2 regions of the Lysinibacillus sp. EB106-09-02-XG168 genome follow, and region 2 is predicted to be linked to the other one. Evidence: riboswitches for the same ligand, from Rfam matches in the RefSeq annotation. Region 2 holds a riboswitch; the other holds the start of a gene.
What was found. A riboswitch is a leader RNA that binds a small molecule or an ion and turns the genes downstream of it on or off. The one in region 2 is predicted to bind preQ1.

Region 1: another riboswitch for preQ1. It lies ahead of queC (7-cyano-7-deazaguanine synthase QueC); the one in region 2 lies ahead of AC3WSO_RS03375 (QueT transporter family protein).

The regions. Positions count from the first base shown of each region.
Region 1 covers NZ_JBYTDN010000003.1:2,336,160-2,344,499, reverse strand. Annotated here, with positions in the region: gene queE (7-carboxy-7-deazaguanine synthase QueE) at 1-79, opposite strand, end outside; gene queD (6-carboxytetrahydropterin synthase QueD) at 72-545, opposite strand; gene queC (7-cyano-7-deazaguanine synthase QueC) at 549-1,208, opposite strand; PreQ1 riboswitch class I at 1,557-1,603, opposite strand; gene speE (polyamine aminopropyltransferase) at 1,981-2,835, opposite strand; gene speD (adenosylmethionine decarboxylase) at 2,835-3,269, opposite strand; gene AC3WSO_RS12360 (aminotransferase class I/II-fold pyridoxal phosphate-dependent enzyme) at 3,266-4,762, opposite strand; gene metK (methionine adenosyltransferase) at 4,762-5,937, opposite strand; gene AC3WSO_RS12350 (GntR family transcriptional regulator) at 6,919-7,602, shown strand; gene AC3WSO_RS12345 (sterol desaturase family protein) at 7,624-8,241, shown strand.
Region 2 covers NZ_JBYTDN010000003.1:482,732-491,071, reverse strand. Annotated here, with positions in the region: one part of gene AC3WSO_RS03380 (IS3 family transposase) at 1-352, opposite strand, end outside; one part of gene AC3WSO_RS03380 (IS3 family transposase) at 352-805, opposite strand; PreQ1 riboswitch class I at 1,330-1,374, shown strand; gene AC3WSO_RS03375 (QueT transporter family protein) at 1,381-1,863, shown strand; T-box leader at 1,947-2,147, shown strand; gene trpB (tryptophan synthase subunit beta) at 2,207-3,370, shown strand; gene AC3WSO_RS03365 (long-chain fatty acid--CoA ligase) at 3,422-5,047, opposite strand; gene AC3WSO_RS03360 (serine hydrolase domain-containing protein) at 5,358-6,353, shown strand; gene AC3WSO_RS03355 (L-threonine 3-dehydrogenase) at 6,535-7,488, opposite strand; gene AC3WSO_RS03350 (methyl-accepting chemotaxis protein) at 7,835-8,340, opposite strand, start outside.

The DNA of each region.
Region 1 (8,340 bases), 1.9 Mb from region 2:
ACATTGTCTTTTGGCCAACTACCATTCCCTCACCTTGAATCGTCGGTCCAAAAATCTCGATAACAGGTATCTTACTCAACTTCCATCCACTCCCGTCTCGCTTCTGCATAGCTAGTCGGCGTTTCATATAACCGGATAAACTCAACACGCGCTCCGTTATATCTTTGTTCATCCAGCAAGGTCGCAGCCAACTTTTCGTAAATCCAAACAACAATATTCTCTGCCGTCGTATTCATTGGTGGAAGCGTTTCATTTAAATAACGGTGATCCAAATGAATCTCTATTTTTTCTTTCCATATTCTTTTTATATCCCCAAAATCAATCATTAAACCCCGTTCATCTGTGTATCCACTCAGTCCTAATACTACGCGATACGTATGACCGTGCAGATTTTTACATTTCCCCTCATAATTATGTAAATGATGAGCAGCATCGAAGGTAAATTCTTTGCTTACGAGAACGCGCTTTGCATGATAGTTTAATTGATTTCTTTGAATATCTACATCTAGTTTTTGGAGCTTATCGACAATTCTAAAATCTGACATGCCTTAAGACTCCTTCCTGTAGCTCAAATACTCATCAAGCCCTTTTTTTCGCAGTTTACATGCTGGACATTCCCCACAGCCATCTGCTATTACACCGTTATAGCAAGTCAACGTTTTTTCACGAACAAAATCAAGTGCTCCAAACTGATCAGCAAGTTCCCATGTCTGCGCCTTATTCAGCCACATCAACGGTGTATCAATCACAAAGGAATCATCCATCGATAAATTTAACGTTACATTCAAGGATTTAATAAAAACATCTCGACAATCCGGATATCCGCTAAAATCCGTTTCACAAACGCCAGTTACAATATGCTTAGCTCCTACTTGGCTCGCTAAAACGCCCGCAAATGAAAGGAAGAGAAGATTTCGACCAGGTACAAAAGTTGATGGAAGCTCACCATTTTCTCCGTCTTTTACCTTTATGTCTTGTCGTGTCAATGCATTCGGAGCAAGCTGATTCAGGAGTGACATATCAAGAATGTGATGCTTAACACCGAGCTCCTCTGCTATCGCCTTCGCACTTTCAATTTCAAGATGATGCCTTTGACCATAATCAAAAGTTACTGCCTCAACCTCTTGAAAACGTTCTTTTGCCCAGAACAAACAAGTTGTACTGTCCTGGCCTCCACTAAATACAACAATTGCTTTTTCCTGCTTCATGTGTAAAATCTCCTTTGTTTCAAGAAAACAGCATTATAAGAAAAAGTACTGCTTCTTCTTAGTTTTTTTTAGAGGGTAGCTAAATACCTCTTTCTTGATTGAACTATTCAAGCATTTATCGTTAATCCATTTTTTCCGGATTAATTTCGTGGCTCATTAAACAGCATATGAATAATGAGTACTTTTAATCTGTCAGACCTTCTTCATGGCTCCGGCCAGACATAAAAAAACCTCCTTGCAAAATGTTTCCCAACACTTTTCAAGAGAGGTATCACCAATCGTTCTATTAAAACATTAGTAAACACATAAAAAAAGCCACGTCCGATATGGACATGGCATAATTATCATGTTTCCATAGTTTTTTATAGAGGGTATCAGCTATGAACCTCTCCCGTTCTAGTCCGGGCATTCTTTTCTCCAATATAATACAAAAAATAGAACAAAACGTCAATTGGATTTTTAAAAAATCTTTACATAAATACTTCTCTTGAAAACCACTGTTATACTACACTAATCCAGACGAAGTACGTGCATTGCAAAGCAATTTCCTGGACGAAAACTAGTTGTAAAGGAAAAACGAATAATACGATTTCTGAATTAGAATAGTTACTTTCATGAGCTGAGGCAAAAGTGTGTCAACAAAAAACCGAACTATCCAATAAAACGCTCATGAAGTGTTTCGGAATCGTTCGGTTTTTTCTATTTATCTTGTGTTGTTAATCTAGAGATTATTCGGCTTTATAAAGGAATTATTTAGTTATGTCCCAGCCTCTTATTCATCACGATCAAGTGACTCTTTCACAAATGTAGGAAGTGCGAATGCACCTACGTGTAAATCTGTATTGTAATATTTCGTTTTCAGACCAAATTTGTCCCAAGCACCTACTTGAATATCTTTAGTTGGATGTAATGCTTTTGAAGCAAATCCGAATAGCCAGTGTCCCGATGGGTATGTTGGCATATGGAATTGATATACGCTCGCGATTGGGAAAATCCCTTTAATCTTTTTATGTGCTTTGCGCATGTTTTCTGCATACTCGGCAAAGTATGGAGATTCGTGTTGGTTAATTAAAATTCCTTTTTCATTTAATACACGGTAACATTCTTTATAGAAAGCTGTTGTAAATAAACCTTCACCGACTGAAATTGGGTCAGTAGAATCTACTAATATTAAATCGAATGATTGATCAGCAGCATTTTGAACATAAGCTAAGCCATCATCAAAAATCATTTCCATACGTGGATCTTCTTCAACACCAGCAGCTGTAATTGGAAGATATTTTTGGCTCAAACGGAATACTAACTCATCGATTTCTACCATTACTACCTTTTCTACTGATTCGTAACGTAGTACTTCGCGAGCAGTACCTCCATCACCACCACCGATAATTAATACCTTTTTTATATCTGGGTTAGTAGCGAATGCTGGGTGCGTAATCATATCGTGATAAACGAACTCATCTTTTTCATTAACCATCATCAAGCCGTCTAACGTGAAGAAAGTACCAAACTCTTCACTCTTATAAAAATCGATTTTTTGGAACGGAGATTGTTCACTATGAATCTCTTCGTTGTATCCGATTGAAAATTTACAGTTATCGCTCCATTGTTCTGTATACCATTTCATTAAATCACGTCCTCTAATACTTCTTGTTTCACTAGAATTGTATCAATTTCTTGTTCTGCAAATTGGCGAATTTTATCTGCCATTCCACGTGGTACTTCAAATGATTCTGTCTTTTTCGCTTGCAGTTTTTGTTCTAAATATTCTGCTGCCTTCCAAGGACTTACAGAGTCACCACAAGTGTAAACATCTACAGAAGCAAATCCGTATTCTGGCCATGTATGAATCGTTAAATGTGATTCAGCAATAATTACTGCACCCGATACACCATATGGGTTGAAATGATGGAAGCAAGATTCTACAATTGTTGCCCCAGAATAGTCAGCAGCTTCATTCATAAACTGCTCGATTAATGCATTTTGCTCAATAATTTCACTTGGGCAACCATAAAATTCAATTAATACGTGTCTTCCTAATGTTGATAATTCAATGCTCATTTATTTATCTCCCTTACGACTGTAATATAATTTTCTTCTTTCGTTTCGAATAGAACATTCCCAAAATTAAGAAAATAGAAGTTATATAATTCTACTACTTCCTCTGAAATAACTTCACCAGGGATAATTAGTGGTATTCCCGGTGGATAAATCATTAATGAATCTGCACTAATTCGACCTACCGCATCATAAATTAAAATAGTTTCTGTTTCAGCATTACACGCCTGTTGTGGTGTCATTGCTAATTTATTAATTTGATTCGCTGTCACATAAGCTGATTGAATCACATCTTTTTTTGCGTGATTAAGTTCAATATCTTTTAACGCATGTACTAATTTACAGATTGTTTCATTTGTATCAACATGACTAATGACTGCCATTATGACATATCCTTCAGCAAGTTCTAATTGAATGCCATACTGTTGTTTCAATATTGTGTAAACTTCGAAACCAGTTAAACCGAGATCGTTCACACGAATAACAAGTTTCGTCCAATCATAGGCTTGATTGAAATTTTGTTGTACATACTCAGCTTTTAGCACTTCATAACGTGAATTATTTTCAATTTCTTCAATTGCTGCATCAACAATTGACTGTAAATGGCTATAACGTTGTTGTCCATACAACACTAATTCTCTTCGTGCTACATCTAAAGAACTCATTAATAAATAATTTGCACTCGTCGTTTGAAGCATATTTAATACTTTTTGCAAATGCTTCGAATCGATTCGTTTTTCTTGTAGTAGTAGAAGCGAACTTTGTGTTAATGAACCGCCAGTTTTATGCATACTGACTGTTACTGCATCTGCACCAGCACTAATCGCATCGTTAGCATCAGGTAAAAATGTTAAATGCGCTCCGTGTGCACTATCAACAATAACTGTTACATTTTGTTCATGTGCGAGCTTACAAATTTCTTGCAGTTGATTCATCGACCCAAAATAGGTTGGATACGTTACAAGTAAAGCTTTCGCTTGTGGATTTTCTGCAAGTGCCGTTTTTACATTTTCAACTGAAATTCCGTGTGCAATACCAAAATGTTGATCAACTTCAGGTTGAATAAATACTGGTTTTGCTCCGCTTAATATAATGCCGTTCATAACTGATTTATGGCAGTTACGAGGTACAATCAATGTATCGCCCTGTTTACATGTCGCTAAAATCATCGCCAAAATTCCTACAGTAGTTCCATTTACCAAAAAGTAAGCGTAGTCTACATTAAATGCTTGTGCAGCTAATTGTTGAGCTTCTTTAATAACCGATTCCGGGTGACTTAATAAATCAAGCTCCTTCATCGAGTTTACGTCCATTCTTAATGTCATTTCGCCAAGCGTCCATTTTAATGGGTTTTCATGTAGCCCCATTTTATGTCCAGGTACATCAAAAGGCGTAACATCTTGTTTAGTATAATTGACTAAAGCTTCAAATAATGGCATGCGGTCTTGAGTGGCTAAAACTTCCTCAGTAGCCACTCGATTTTGCACGCATTGCATTATTGTCCCAAAGCAACTGTTAAGAGTTGCTCTAATTCCGAAACTTTGTCTGTTTTTTCCCAAGTTACGTTTACATCACTACGTCCAAAGTGACCATAAGCTGCAACTTGTTGATATTGTGGTTTACGTAGATTTAGCATGTTGATAATGCCATTTGGCGTTAAGTCGAATAATTGACGAATCGCTTTTAAAATTTCTTCTTTCGCTACTTTTTCTGTACCAAATGTTTCTAAAGCGATACTAATTGGTTCACTTACACCAATTGCATATGATAATTGGATTTCACATTTATCTGCCAAGCCTGCTGCAACAATATTTTTTGCAACGTATCGCGCTGCGTAAGCCGCTGAACGGTCAACTTTTGTACAGTCTTTACCAGAGAATGCGCCACCACCATGACGAGCTGCGCCGCCATAAGTATCAACAATAATCTTACGTCCTGTTAAACCTGCATCTCCGTGTGGTCCGCCTACTACGAAACGACCAGTAGGATTAATTAAAATGCGGAAGTCTTCATTCATACCAAATTGCTTCGCAACAGCTTGAATTACATTTTCTGTAACGTAATCAATGAATTCTACTCGGTCAAAATCATCATCATGTTGAATTGACATTAAAACAGTATCAATTTTAGGTTGCATACTATCCGTATAATCAATTGTTACTTGTGATTTCATATCTGGTCGAGCCCATTTGAATTGACCATTTTTACGTAACTCAGTTGCACGCTTTACAAGCATATGTGCCATTTCAATTGCTAAAGGCATATAGTTTTCAGTTTCATTAGTCGCAAAACCGAACATAATACCTTGGTCACCTGCACCAACTTCTTTTGTATCGCTTGAAGAATCAACACCCATTGCGATATCAGGAGATTGCGTGTGTACTAAAACTTGTACATTACAGTTATGACCATCAATACCGAACTTATCATCTGTGTAACCAATGCCGATTAGGGTATTACGGGCAATTTTTTCGATATCTAGTTCTGCTTTTGTAGTGATCTCTCCACCAACAATTACTGTGTTTGTAGTTGTGAATACTTCACACGCCACACGTGATAGTGGATCTTGCGATAATGCTGCGTCTAATACTGCATCTGAGATTTGGTCTGCGATTTTATCTGGATGTCCTTCCGATACAGACTCCGATGTGAATAATACTTTTTCTGACAATTTTAACTACCCCTAACAAATTATAGATTTTTAGGGCATAAAAAAAAGCTCACCCAATTTTAAGGAAAGCTTCGAATACTATCAGCTGCTGTTCCTCTTATTGTTCACAAAATTTAATTTTGTGCTCAGGTTCGGCCCACTGGATTCAGTTCATTATGAACTAAATTGTTTGGCCACCGTATCTTCGACCCCTCGTCTCAACGGTTATTAATAAGAGCTATATTATTATGCTGAGACTCATATTAAGTCATAAACTTTTGAGTGTCAATTTATTTTTTAATATTTTTTTATAATGAATCGCTATGAAAGTTAATTCATTTACCCTTTTGAACCAAAAAATACTAAGAGTAACATTATGCAAATGATTAATATTTATTATAAATCTTGAATAAAAATGCATACAAAGGTTTTTTATATTAACAATAGAAAGAACTCCTATTAAATTTGTAAATAGATGTGTCAAATTAACATATTGCTAGCAAATAATTTTTTAAATTACCAAAGAAAATATAGGTATTTTTAGCGTCTTTAATTTCATAGAAATCGCTTAAATTTCTATAATTCAGACTATTATTTTTGATCAATTCTAAGAAGACCATGACGATTCTATGGTTCAAACTTGGTATGTTGATTAACTAATTTTTATCATATTTATTAAACTGCTAGGTTAATTTCCCTTATGGAAACTTCCCCCATATCTTTCCTTATCTTTAAAATCACTATGGACATCAAAGCTATGAAATACGAAATTCATTTGCTTTGCGAAGGCTTATTTAATGCCTTTTCCCCTCTTTCTACCAATTGTTTAATTCAAATAATTTAAATTTATAATGCATTCTACTAAGCATTTTACGGCTTGTTTGATATTACTATTTATAAAATTCGCACATTAAATTGACAGAAAATTGAGAATTAGTATATAATTTTTGGTATTACCACTGTATTTAATTTGTATTACCACATAGTAAAGGGGACGAGGATTTGAAAGAAAAGGAACGCTCCTCAGATAAAATTGAGAATGAATTAATTAGATCAATAGTGGCTGGTGTTTATTCTGTAGGAAGTACTTTACCGCCTGAAAGAACGCTTGCAAAAGAATTTGGTGTTGGTCGTCCGACTATTCGGGAGGTACTTCAACGTTTAGGAAGGGGTGGATGGATAACAGGGAGAAAAGGAATGCCTGCAGTTGTTAATGATTATTGGCGCAATGGGAATTTAACGACACTTGTTAATATTATTGAGAATCATCATACCTTAACAGATGAATTTATCATGTACTTATTAGAATTAAGAAGTACTTTGGCTCCGACTTATATTCGTGATGCTGTCACGTTTAATCAACCTAAAGTGGTTGCTCTCCTTGCCAATCTAGAGCAACTCGAAGATACTGCAGAAGGCTATGCTGTATTTGATTGGGATTTGCAAAAAAGATGTGCTGGCCTTGCAGTCAATCCAATCTTCTTACTCATATTAAATAGCTTCGATTCTATTTATCTGGATATGGCAAAAAGATATTTTTCTATAAAAGAACATCGTCTGTTGTCCTTCGACTTTTACCACAGCTTATTAAATGCTGCATTAAATGGAGATGCAATGGAAACTGAAAGGTTATCTACGACAACAATGGCGAAAAGCTTAGCACTCTGGAAAGATAGAAAAAAATAAAGAGTACTGGAGGCGTGATAAATGAAGTTGAAATATATTAAAGAATATTTTTTCTACCCTGATATATTAATCATGACCTGTCTATTCCTTATTAGTTTTGTATTTATGATTCTACATTTAACCTTTATCGGAATTTTAGGTACTTTTTTTCTGGGAATGATTATGTATTCCTTAGCTGAGTATGTTACACATAGGTTTCTTTTTCATCTTAAACCACCAAAGAATGCATTTTTGTTACAAATGCTTAAACGCTTACATTATGACCACCATACAAATCCGAATGAATTGCATTTATTATTTTTACCCTTATGGTATAGTGTGCCAAACATTGCAATTGCAGCAGCCATTTTTTATTTTCTTTCATCTAGCTTAGTAATGACAAACGCATTTATTGCAGGTATCATGCTCTTTTTATTATTTTATGAGTGGAAGCATTATATCGCCCATCGTCCCCTTCAGCCAATATCTCCATGGGGTCGTTGGATGAAAAAGGTTCATTTATGGCATCATTTCAAAAATGAAAATTACTGGTATGGCGTTACGAACCCAGCCTATGATTTTCTCATGGGTACCTTTAAAAACCAAAAGGATGTTGACCAAAGTAAAACAGTTAAAAATCTAGAGAAACGTGACGACTAGAAAATATAATTATAAAAAATATGCCTTATAGGGGTACCGTCAGGAAAAATGCGTATTTACTGTATTTACAACGTTAAGGAATTTCCATTACTCCATAAG
Region 2 (8,340 bases):
GATTTATATTTTTTCATACGCACAAGGCACTTTAATCCAAGTTCTTTCATGATGCTTTGGACCTTCTTGTGATTCACGTTCTTCCCACGATTAGCTAGCTCATCACGAATACGACGATAGCCATAACGTCCTTCATGTTCATCGTAAATTGAATTGATTTCTACTTTTAAATCGGCATCTGGATCTATTCGGTTCATTTTCTTTACTAAATCATAATACGTGCTACGTGGAATACCAGCGAGTTTCACAAGCGCCCTCACCGAATATTTATGCCTTAACTCAAAGACTACTTTTGCTTTGTCTTGTTTGGTGATTTTTCCTTGTTTTGAACTAAGGCATTCAACTTTTTTAAATACTCGTTTTCCATTTCAAGTTGTTTAATACGTGCTTCTAGTGCTTCGACAGATCCTTCAGCTGGGATTTGTTTTGATTGTTTCGTTGATTGTTTTTTCATCGATGGACGCCCCTTTTGTCTTGGTTCAAGGGCATCCAAACCGCCAACCTCCATTTGTTTTTGCCAATTATACACCATTGTATAACTTGGAATTTTAAAAAGAGCTGCGGTATCCATTAATGACGCACCAGATTGAACCATGTGATTTAGTACGTCTAGTTTAAATGGTACAGAATAATTTGTATAGGTATTCCTAAACCCTTCATCTCCATGTAGTTCATATAACTTTAACCAATATTGAAATTGTGCTCTTATTACTCCCATCTGTTTTGCATACTCTTTTTGAGAAAAAATCTTTGAATTAAAGCCTTGAATAATCTTTAACTTTATCTCGCTCGTAAATTTAGTCATAAAAAAACTACACCTCCAATTGTTAGATGCTGTGTCTAACAATTGGAGAGCAGTTCATTTGAGAGTGCTTTTGCTTTTAAAATGATTTTGCTGCAGATTTCATTTTATTGTTTAACTCTTGATCTAAACCGAATGTCTTATACTTGACGAAACACCAGAAAATATACACAAGCTAGTATTTTATAATCCTGAATCAAAATATAAAGTCTTTAGCAACACAGGCATAAATAAAGCTTTGACAAAATTACTGGGCGAATTAAGTATAGATGATGTTTCTATTCATGGCTTACGTCATACTCATGCTAGTATTTTGTTTTACAAAGGAATTTCGGTGTAATATATTTCAGAAAGACTTGGACACGCAGATGTAGATACAACTATTCGTATTTATACACACTTGATTAAAGAGCTCCGCGAAGAGGATGAAAAAAATACAATGAATGTACTCGCTGCTTTATAATTTTACACAAATTTTACACGTAGCTATTTACAAATATGCATGAACATTGATATGATTGCATTTGCTTCACGTGGTTCGTAACCATCCCACGTAAAAAAACTAAGGAGAAATAAATATGAAAATAAAATTTTTAGCAACGAGTGGCATTATTGCAGCACTCTACATTGCTATTACATTATTAGTCGCGCCATTTGGCTTTACAGAGGTGCAGTTCCGAATATCGGAAATATTTAACCATTTAGTTGCATTTAATCCACGCTTTGCCGTTGGAATCATTATTGGTGTGTTTATCTCCAATATATTTTCACCAAATGGCATTCTCGATATATTTTTCGGCGTAGGTCATTCGATAATTACCATTGGGTTGTTCATTCTTATTTGTAAATTTGTCAAAAATATTTGGGTACGTTTAATCATCAATACATTGTTATTTACATGTACAATGTTCATCATTGCTTTAGAATTGAACATAGCATTAGAGTTACCATTCTTCTGGACATGGTTAACTGTTGCTGCAGGTGAATTTGTAGTCTTAGCGGTTGGTGCACCGATTATGTATGTATTGAACAAACGCTTAAACTTCAAAAATTTAATTTAATTGACGGATCTTTTAGATTCGTCTTTTTTTATTTCTCGGAAGACCCTTGACAATATTCTGAAAATATTCTACAATTCATTTCAATAAATGCTAGGAAAAAGAATAGTAGCAGGCGCTAGTACTTAAAGAGAGCTGATGGTTGGTGCAAATCAGTAGTACCTACTTGTGAATGGACTTTGGAGCAGCCTCATTAAATGTGAGGACGAAGTTACTCCCCGTTATCGGAGTACGAAAGCGCGCAATTATTGCGAATGAAGGTGGCACCACGGTTACTCGTCCTTTTTACAGAAGGATTGTAGTGGCTTTTTTTTATGGAAAAATTAGATAGAGGAGTCGAGAGAAGATGAGTACAGTAGCAGAGAAAAAAGGATATTTTGGTGAATTTGGCGGTAGCTTTGTTCCCGATGAGCTTCAAAATGTTTTAAGTATTTTAGATGAAAACTTTCAAAAATATAAAGACGATGAAGACTTTAATAAAGAGCTAGATTATTATTTCCGTGAATATGTTGGGCGCAAATCTCCACTTTATTTTGCTGAAAATTTAACAAAACAATTAGGTGGCGCAAAAATTTATTTAAAACGCGAAGATCTTAACCATACTGGTTCACATAAAATTAATAACGTTCTTGGGCAGATTTTATTAGCCAAGCGCATGGGTGCTAATCGTGTTATCGCCGAAACAGGTGCAGGTCAGCATGGTGTAGCAACAGCAACGGCTTGCGCAATGTTCGGGATGGATTGCACAATTTATATGGGTTTAGAAGATACTAAGCGCCAAGCATTAAACGTCTTCCGTATGGAGCTACTTGGTGCTAAGGTAGTAGCTGTTGATAAAGGTCAAGGGCGATTAAAGGATGCAGTGGATGAAGCATTTGCTGATTTAGTAGAAAACTATGAGACGACTTTCTATTTACTAGGTTCTGCGGTTGGGCCCCACCCGTTCCCTTCAATGGTAAAGCATTTCCAATCCGTTATTAGCCGTGAAAGTCGGGAACAAATTTTAGAAAAAGAAGGCAAGCTACCAGCAGCAGTACTTGCTTGTGTCGGCGGCGGTAGTAATGCGATCGGTGCGTTTGCAGAGTATATTGCAGATGAAAACGTTCGCCTCATCGGTATTGAGCCAGATAAGGCTGCCACATTAAATGAAGGAACACCGGGTGAATTACACGGCTTCAAATGTTTAGTGCTGCAAGATGCAGAAGGCAATCCATTACCAACCTATTCAATTGCCGCTGGACTAGATTATCCTGGAGCTGGCCCAGAGCATAGCTATTTAAAAACAATTGGTCGTGGAGAATATGTAACGGTGACAAATGAAGAGGTGCTCAAAGCATTCCAAGTGCTATCAAAGGTCGAAGGCATTATTCCTGCACTTGAAAGTTCCCACGCCGTGGCTCATGCACTAAAGCTTGCGCCAACATTATCTCCGGAAGAGAGTATTATTATCAATATCTCTGGTCGCGGAGACAAAGACGTTGAACAAGTATTCCAAATGCTGAATAAATAAATAAATAAATAAATAAAAGAGCGATGTCCGCAAATGGAAATCGCTCTTTTTCTATACGAGTGAACTTAATTTCGGATAAATTTCAGCTATATTATCACGAAGCTTAGCTTTCAGGAATTTCCCAACTGATGTTTTTGGGATTTCGTCTAAAAATACCACATCATCTGGTACCCACCATTTTGCAAATTGACTTTCTAAAAATGCAAGAAGCTCCTCTTCACTTGCTGACATTCCTTCCTTCAATACTACACAAGCTAACGGGCGTTCTTGCCATTTGACATGCGGAATTGCGATAACTGCTGCTTCCAGCACAGCATCATGAGTCATTAATGCATTTTCTAAATCAACTGAGGATATCCACTCCCCACCCGACTTAATTAAATCCTTCGTACGATCTGTTATTTTGATAAAGCCATCCTCTGTTCGTACCGCAATGTCCCCTGTATATAACCAACCGTCTCGATAGGCATCATTGGTACGCTCATCACGATAATACTCATGTGAAATCCATGGACCTCGTAAACGTAACTCACCCATCGTCTCTCCATCCCATGGTACTTCCCCATTGTCATTGATAATACTCGATTCAATACCAGCCATCGTCATCCCTTGCATCGCTCGCGATTCAATACGTTTTTCAATAGGCCATTCATCCATCCAAGACATATAATTTGATAACGCTACAATTGGAGTTGTTTCAGTCATACCATACACGACAATATACGGAATGCCATACTGCTCTTCAAATGTACGAATAAGTCGAGTAGGTGAAGCAGACCCGCCACAACAAATAGCACGTAACGAACTAATATCTCGCTCAAGCTTCTCCTGTTCCTGCAACGCACCAATCCAAATTGTCGGTACTCCAGCTGTTAATGTAACCTTCTCCTGCTCTACAAAATCCAATATGATTGCTGATGTGAATTGTGGGCCAGGCAATACTTGTGTAGCACCTACATTGACACTAGCAAATGGTAGGCCCCATGCATTTGCATGAAACATCGGTACAATTGGCATCACGACATCACGCTCAGAAATGCCCATTGAATCAGACATACTCAGCATCATACTATGTAGCACTAGACCTCGATGTGAATATACAACCCCTTTTGGATTTCCTGTTGTAGCACTTGTATAGCACATTCCAGCAGGCTCCTCTTCCCCTATATCCTCTGGGAACTGATAGTTTTCATCTGCCGCTGCTAATAAATCCTCATAGGATAACGCATTCGGTAATGTCGTTTCTGGCAAAGTATCCTCGTCCGTCATAATAATATAATGTTTCACTGTCTTAAGCTCAGGCGCAATGTTTTCTATGATTGGAAGCAAGTCCACATCAATCATTAAAATTTCATCTTCTGCATGATTAATAATATAGATTAAATGCTCTTCTGATAAACGAATATTCACCATGTGCAAAATAGCGCCGGAACATGGTACCGCAAAGTAAGCCTCTAAGTGGCGATGCTGATTCCAGGCAAAGGAGCCAACCTTCATTCCTCTTGTCATCCCTAGCTTTGTGAGCGCATCCGCTAAGCGACGCGTTCTTTTTGCCCATTCACCATATGTTAAACGGTGAATCTTCTGTGGACTCGTCCGTGAAACAATAGTCTTTCTAGCAAAATAGCTTTCTGCTCGTTTAATAAAGTTTGTTAATACTAACGGCGTCTGCATCATAAAAATCATCCATCCCCTCTTCTTGTGAAATATTAACAGAAATTTAATTGAATAATATTAATATTCTGAATATGATTATATTGGAAAATTATGAATTACGCTATATATTCCAATAACTTTCTTTTTATTGTAAACTTTTTCCAAAATAACTTATCCACATAACGTGGGTTGATTTCCGTTCCGGCCGTTTTCCTAAGGAACTTGGGCCAGCAAATGTTTTCTGTATGAAAGCGAAGCGAAAGCATCGTGTAACGTGTACGGAAATAATAAAGGCATATATCAATAATAAGTTTACTTAAAGGAGAGAGAAATGATGGGGTTTGACGAATGTATAAACGAAGATTTTAGTGGGGTCATATCAGTCACTCAAAATGGTAAAAATGTATACTGTAAAGCCTTTGGATACGCAGACTTACCAAATAAAGTATCCAACGAGATAGATACAAAATTTGCAACAGCCTCAGCAGGTAAAGTATTTGTTGCCATAGCCATTTTGCAATTGATTGAACAAAGTCGATTATCTTTTGATGGTTGTATCGGAGACATCTTGAATTTTGATTTAATGAATATCGACCCTCATATCACCATCAGGCAGTTGCTTAATCATACATCGGGAATACCCGACTATTTTGATGAGTCTGTCATGGAAAATTACGACGAACTATGGATAGATTATCCCAATTATAAAATCCGCACATCATCGGATATTATTCCATTATTTATACATAAGCCGATGATGTATCCTATAGGCGATAAATTTCAATACAATAATACAGGATTTGTTGTTCTTGGTCTTATTGTTGAGGCCATTACTGGCTCTTCATTTGATGAATATCTTAATGAGCATGTTTTTATTCCTTGCGGTATGTTTAATACAGGGTATTATGAACTGGACAGATTGCCTGCTCAATGTGCAAACGGGTATTTATATGATGACTGTAGGCAAGAGTTTTATACCAATATTTACAGTGTTGATGTAAAAGGAACTGGAGCAGGTGGAGCATTTACTACTGTAATAGATGTTGAAAAATTCTGGACCAGTCTGATGAAGTGTCAATTGATATCAAAGGAAATGTTAGAAGAAATGTTAACTCCTCAAGTGAAAGAAGAATGCTATGGGTATGGGATTTGGCTGGATAAAAAAGAGGAAGGCACGTTTGATTACCACTTTGAAGGCTGCGATCCTGGTATAAGTTTTTATAGTTCATATGACAAACAACAAGATTTGCTTATTACATTAGTAAGCAATTTTGGGTGTAACGTTTGGAAGATTTTCAGTGATATCAAAGGTTCGATCAAACGGTAAATATCAGCTCTCTTTAAGATAAATTCAAGGCTGGCCGGTAATCCCCAAGGAGTCACCTAGCAGTCACTCCAATCAACTTATTTTCCATGGTATACGTTTAACAAATATCATGTAGTGATTGCCGTCAAAATAAAAAAGACGAAGAAAACTCAATTGTTTTCTTCATCCGTTTTAATTTTACTTATGAACAAGCTTTTGTTTGCAGTTTGATTTTTAATTTTTCTAGCATATCAACTGTCATTTTTGCTAAGTCATACTGTGCTTTAAAGCCCCATTCTTTTTGTGCCGCTTCTACATTTATAGAATTTGGCCAGCTATCTGCTATTTCTTGACGTACTGGATCTACATGATAATCCATACGAAAATGTGGCAAATGCTTTTTAATTTCCGACGCAATTTCAGATGGTTCGAAGCTCATTGCAGTGATATTAAAGGCATTGCGATGGATTAGTTTGCTACTATCGGCTTCCATCAAATCTACAATAGCTTGCAATGCATCTGGCATGTACATCATGTCCATGTACGTACCTTCTTGAATATAAGACGTGTACTTCCCTTGCTTGATCGCCTCATAGAAGATTTCTACTGCATAGTCTGTCGTTCCCCCTCCTGGAGGAGTTACGTATGAAATTAATCCTGGGAAGCGGACACCTCGAGTATCTACACCAAAACGATTGAAATAATAATCACATAATAACTCACCAGCAACTTTATTTACCCCATACATTGTTGTTGGACGCTGTAATGTATCCTGTGGTGTATTATCCTTCGGTGTCGACGGACCGAATGCGCCTATTGAGCTCGGCGTGAAAAATTGCAAGTTTAACTCACGCGAAACTTCTAACGCATTCATTAAACCACCCATATTTAAATTCCACGCAAGCAACGGATTTTTTTCCGCTGTTGCTGATAATAACGCCGCTAAATGCATCATTGTATCTGCACCAAAATCTTTCGCTAAATCATGCATTCTTTGTCCATCCGTCACGTCCAATACTTCAAACGGACCTTTAGAATGCTCAAGCTTCCGGATATCTGTCGCTAATATATTGTCCTCTCCATAAATACCACGGAGTTTTTCTACAAGCTCAGAACCTATTTGACCCATTGCACCTGTAACCATTATCTTTTCCATTTCTCCAAACCTCCACCTGTGAACAATTGTACTTTTCAAGAGTACACCGATATATAAATAAACACTGATTTAACAACACTTCTGATGATTATCATTATAATTTGTTCACATTAAAAATACAACCATAATATTTAGAATTTTGAAAGACAAACAGTAAAAATCCTTTACTATCAGTATATGAGCCCTACAAAATATTGTGCTAGACAAACATACAAAATACATATGTACACTCAAGAAGTACATATGTTCATTTTTATAATAGCATTGTACTTCGAAATAATCCTTGCCCCTACTTGCCTCCAAAAAAGAACCTCCCTTGTATTCAAAGAAGGTCCTTTTGTTCTTATTAAATTGAGAAACGCTTTACGGCTATTTGTAAAACTTTCGATACCTTATGTAGCTCTTTAATATAATCATGGAATTGCTGCTGCGCGGTTAACTGATCAGCTGTTAAAGTAGCTACATGTTTAGTTGATGCTGCATTTGTATCCGAAAATGATGTTAACATCGCCGCATCATCACTAACTTTTTTCGTATGGTTAGCAATTTCTTGAACGGTTGCAGATACTTCCACTATATACGGCTTCATTGTATGTACTTTTTCTAAAATTTGATCAAAGCTTGTTGCCGTATCCCCGGTAACCTGTACGCCCTTTTCAGTTGCGACTAACACACCCTCCATCATTTGTACAGCATAGCTAGAATCTAAATGAATGTTTTGTACGATGGACGTAATCGTTTTTGTTGAGTGGACTGTCTGCTCCGCAAGCTTTCTTACTTCATTGGCCACAACCGCAAATCCTTTACCGTGCTCCCCTGCTCTAGCAGCCTCAATAGATGCATTTAAGGCTA